2 regions of the Vibrio cidicii genome follow, and region 1 is predicted to be linked to the other one. Evidence: riboswitches for the same ligand, from Rfam matches in the RefSeq annotation. Region 1 holds a riboswitch; the other holds the start of a gene.
The links. Region 1 has a riboswitch for lysine ahead of lysC (lysine-sensitive aspartokinase 3). Riboswitches for the same ligand answer to the same signal wherever they lie in the genome.

Region 1 (2,206 bases):
CATCGCTCGATGGCGTGCCCACGCATTCTCCAGCCCTTCATTTTTCAGCAGCAGTAGCGCTTCATGCAGTGAATAGAGACTATTGACTGGCGCTGTGTGGTGATAGCTGCGTTTGCCTGCGCCGCTCCAATAGCCGAGTACTAAGCTTTGATCCAAAAACCAGCTTTGAATCGGCGTGGTGCGCGCCTGAATTTTTTCAATCGCGGCTTTTGAGAAGGTTAATGGCGACAATCCCGGTACGCAAGAGAGGCACTTCTGACTGCCAGAATAGACCGCATCCAACTGCCACTCATCCACTTTGAGCGGCACGCCACCGAGTGACGTAACGGTATCGGCAATGGTTAACAGCCCATGCGCTTTGGCTAGTTTACCGAGCGCCTCGGCATCGCTCATCGCACCGGTTGAGGTTTCAGCGTGTACAAAGGCGAGGATCTTGCTGTCTGGATGCTCCGTAAGCGCTTGTTCTACCTTCTCAACTGAAACGGGGCAGCCCCATTCATCGTCCACCAGCACCACTTCGCCACCAGCACGAATCACGTTTTCCCGCATCCGCTCACCAAACACGCCATTACGACACACAATCACTTTATCGCCGGGCTCAATCAGATTGACAAAGCAGGCTTCCATACCCGCACTGCCGGGCGCCGATACCGCGATGGTGAACTCATTTTCCGTTTGGAAAGCGTATTTGAGCAGTTGTTTTAGCTCGTCCATCATGGCGATAAAAAGTGGGTCTAAGTGGCCGACCGTCGGGCGACTTAACGCCTGTAACACCTGCGGAGAGATGTCCGATGGCCCAGGCCCCATAAGAATTCGACGTGGTGGATGAAAACTTTGTATCGTCATAGCGGCTCCTTGCTAAGCGTGAAAGGGTTGTTATGGACTTAGATTAGTATTGAAAGCTGAGCTTTCCACACTAAAGCAATATTTCCGCCACGGCAATTAGCCGACCGTCTTACAGGTCTAACCAGTGTCACAGTTTTGTTAATAAAAACTTTCACTCCTGCCTGAAATAGCCGTTGACATTAAGTGGCGAAAAACGTTCAATGTTTGAGCTTTATGCAGAAGAGGAGCACTGCCCAGGTAGGTGTTTCGTGGAGCCGCAACTCCGATACGAAATACTCAGGGGGAGCAGTGCCGAGGTAGATCAAGGTTGCTGGAATTGATCTGTCGGTTGACTTGGGTTGAGTCCCATCAACTGTCATCAGCACCGTCTGATGAAGAGCTTCTGAGGGACATTCTCTGATTATTCAAACTGACCTCTTTCAATTGCTCTATCCCCTTTCCTCACCAAAACAAACATCGGATGTTGGGTTACCAACGATAGTTATTTTTTTAGAAGTCGTGGGAGAAATGCCGTGAGCGCATTAAATGTAGCGAAATTTGGTGGAACCAGTGTGGCCAACTTTGAGGCGATGAGCCGCAGTGCCGCCGTGGTCGAAAACAATCCAGACACGCGTCTGGTAGTGAGCAGCGCCTGTTCTGGGGTGACTAACTTATTGGTTGAACTGGCAAATGGTGTGCAAGCGCAAGAGCGACGCAACCAAATCCTCAGCCAACTGGCAGAGATCCACGATGCGATTCTCAATCAGTTGCAAGACGCCAGCGAAACTGCCGCCGAAGTGTACGCTCTGCTTGATACCGTGACCAGCTTAGCCGAAGCCGCTTCCATTCAAGCCAGCACCAAACTGACCGACCACTTGGTCGCCTGCGGTGAGCTGATGTCAACGCACATTCTCACTCAATTGATGAAAGAGCGTGGTTTGAATACGGTTCGTTTTGATATCCGCGACGTACTACGCACCGACAGCAACTTTGGCCGCGCAGAACCAGATGTAACGCAAATTTCCCTGCTCGCCCAAGAAAAACTGTTGCCGCTGTGCCGTGATTTTATCGTCGTGACACAAGGCTTTATTGGCTCTGACCTTGATGGCAACACCACCACGCTTGGCCGTGGAGGAAGCGACTACAGCGCCGCGCTGATTGCTGAAGGATTAAAAGCGACGGGTCTTGAGATCTGGACCGACGTCCCGGGCATCTACACCACCGATCCGCGCATTGCGCCAAAAGCGGCGCCGATCCCTGAAATCAGTTTTGCTGAAGCGTCAGAAATGGCGAACTTCGGCGCAAAGATCCTTCATCCTTCAACACTGGTTCCGGCGCTGCGTCATGATATTCCAGTATTTGTCGGCTCGTCCAAAGAGCC
Region 2 (2,206 bases), 810 kb from region 1:
AAGTGCCAACATTCGTATTTTCAAATGCTCCCAGAAGATTAAACACTTTTCCATCGGCAGCCAGCGCTTGTGCTCCGGTGTAAAGCATCGAAGCAACAGTGGCAATAATCAGAGCAACGATTGGCAAAACGAGATCGGATACTTTTCCTTTTTCGCTTTCTCGGATATCCAGCTCTTCGTCGATTTCATGGGCTTCTTTAAGATCGGTTTCCGAGTCATTGTCGAATCCACGTCCTTGCGAAGCGGCAATTTCATGCTCGCGCATTTTGCCAATATCAAGGCCAAACCAAGCCACAGCAAATACCATCAGCAGGGCAAAGATTGCGTAAAAATTCATTGGAACCAAACGCAGGTATGCCCCTAACGCTGAATATTCAGTGATGCCATGTGAAACCAAAATGCCGCCGATGATGGTCATGATGTACGCACCCCAGCTTGACGCTGGCATCACAACACACATCGGCGCAGCAGTAGAGTCGAGAATGTAAGCCAGCTTGGCGCGAGAAACGTAGAATCGATCGGTAACAGGGCGAGAAATTGCACCTACAGCTAGGCTGTTAAAATAGTCATCAACAAAAATGAATACGCCTAAAAATGCCGCAAGCAGTTTAGAACCGCGCTTACTTTTTACTCGCGATTGTGCCCATTCGGCAAACGCACGAGTACCGCCGGAAAGAGTAAGTAACGCGGTAGTCATACCGAGTAGCAAAAGAAAACCCACAATACTCATATTCCAAGTATTGAGGCCGCCATCTTCAACGAAAACAGCGGATACTTTTTCACCAACATAAGTGGCTGCGTTGATTACAGAGTAACTGTTGAGCAAAATAGCTCCGAGAATGATACCAACACCCAGAGAAACCAGCACCTTACGGGTCAATATCGCTAGAGTAAGCGCCACTATTGGCGGTAGTAGAGAAATCGGAGATGTAGAAAAATCTATTAAATTCATGATCTTCAAAAACCAGTTTTTGGTTAGAGATCTACTGCAGAACAAACCGTCAGAAATATTTCTGATGTTTTTGTTGAACTAAGCGACAGGGAAGTGAACACTTCACCCAACCCTACAGTAGCGCTCCATAGTTTATAGATAAAAGACTATGGCAGTGTTGTTCCTATTCGAATACAACACCAGCAAGCCGCTTTGATATGCAACTTACTTCGGCAACTTACACCTTTCACTATTATTCATTGGCATCACCCCAATAATAGTTACTCTTTGTCGTTGCGCCTCTACGGCGATAACTTATTTTTGACCATTTATTGTTTATAAAAACAACAAACCCACCAAGTTACCGCATCAGGTAGGCGTCATTGTACTCATCCTCATAGGCTTTGCAATACATCTGTCTAAAAACATCACCGAATAAAACAAAGAAAAATGGGCACGATATGTATCCAGTTGCGTCAGTATGTATAAACGGAGGTGTCATTTTTATCACGCTCAGATATGAATGATAGATGTGAATTACACTTAATGCATAACATTTGTCACAAAAACTTGCGCAGCTAGCAGGAGTCTATAGATAAGGCATCGAATATAAAGTTAGTAACGATTAAACAATAAAAAAAACGCTATAAATATTGCTTATATCGTGTTTAGCGTTAATATTAGCATCGTAAAGAATTTAATCTTATTCGTTTTATCTGAACCTCGATATTATTATTGCGATGTCGACTTACTTAACATAGGAAAGGTTATGTCGGAACTAACAAAGACTCTACTTAATATTCGCAGCCTACGTGCTTACGCAAGAGAACTCACTCTAGAGCAACTAGAAGAAGCATTGGACAAACTGTCAACCGTCGTTGCTGAGCGTCAAGAAGCAGAAGCGGAAGAGCGTGCGGCAAAAGCTGAACAAGAAGCAAGACTGGCTGCAATTGCAGAGCAGATTGCAAAAGACGGCATTGACGTTGATGCGCTAATCAGCGCGCTTTCTGGCGAAACCAAAAGCAAGAGCAAAGGTAAAAGTAAACGTGCTCCACGTCCTGCCAAATACAAATATGTTGATGTAAACGGCGAAGAAAAGACTTGGACAGGCCAAGGTCGTACTCCATCAGCAATTCAAGCGCAGCTAGATGCAGGTAAATCTCTAGAAGACTTCGAAATCTAGTCTTTGCATTATATAAAAAAGGCTCCTTACGGAGCCTTTTTATTTTCTATTTAACGTTCCCAATACGCCTCTTCTAAGCTATCTTCCCGTTC

Region 2: another riboswitch for lysine. It lies ahead of EWA64_RS03325 (Na+/H+ antiporter NhaC family protein); the one in region 1 lies ahead of lysC (lysine-sensitive aspartokinase 3).

What each region holds. Positions count from the first base shown of each region.
Region 1 covers NZ_CP035921.1:1,316,778-1,318,983, forward strand. The annotation lists gene EWA64_RS07010 (pyridoxal-phosphate-dependent aminotransferase family protein) at 1-846, opposite strand, end outside; lysine riboswitch at 1,058-1,236, shown strand; gene lysC (lysine-sensitive aspartokinase 3) at 1,359-2,206, shown strand, end outside.
Region 2 covers NZ_CP035921.1:509,532-511,737, forward strand. The annotation lists gene EWA64_RS03325 (Na+/H+ antiporter NhaC family protein) at 1-952, opposite strand, end outside; lysine riboswitch at 1,063-1,244, opposite strand; gene EWA64_RS03330 (H-NS histone family protein) at 1,701-2,114, shown strand; gene EWA64_RS03335 (inosine/guanosine kinase) at 2,165-2,206, opposite strand, start outside.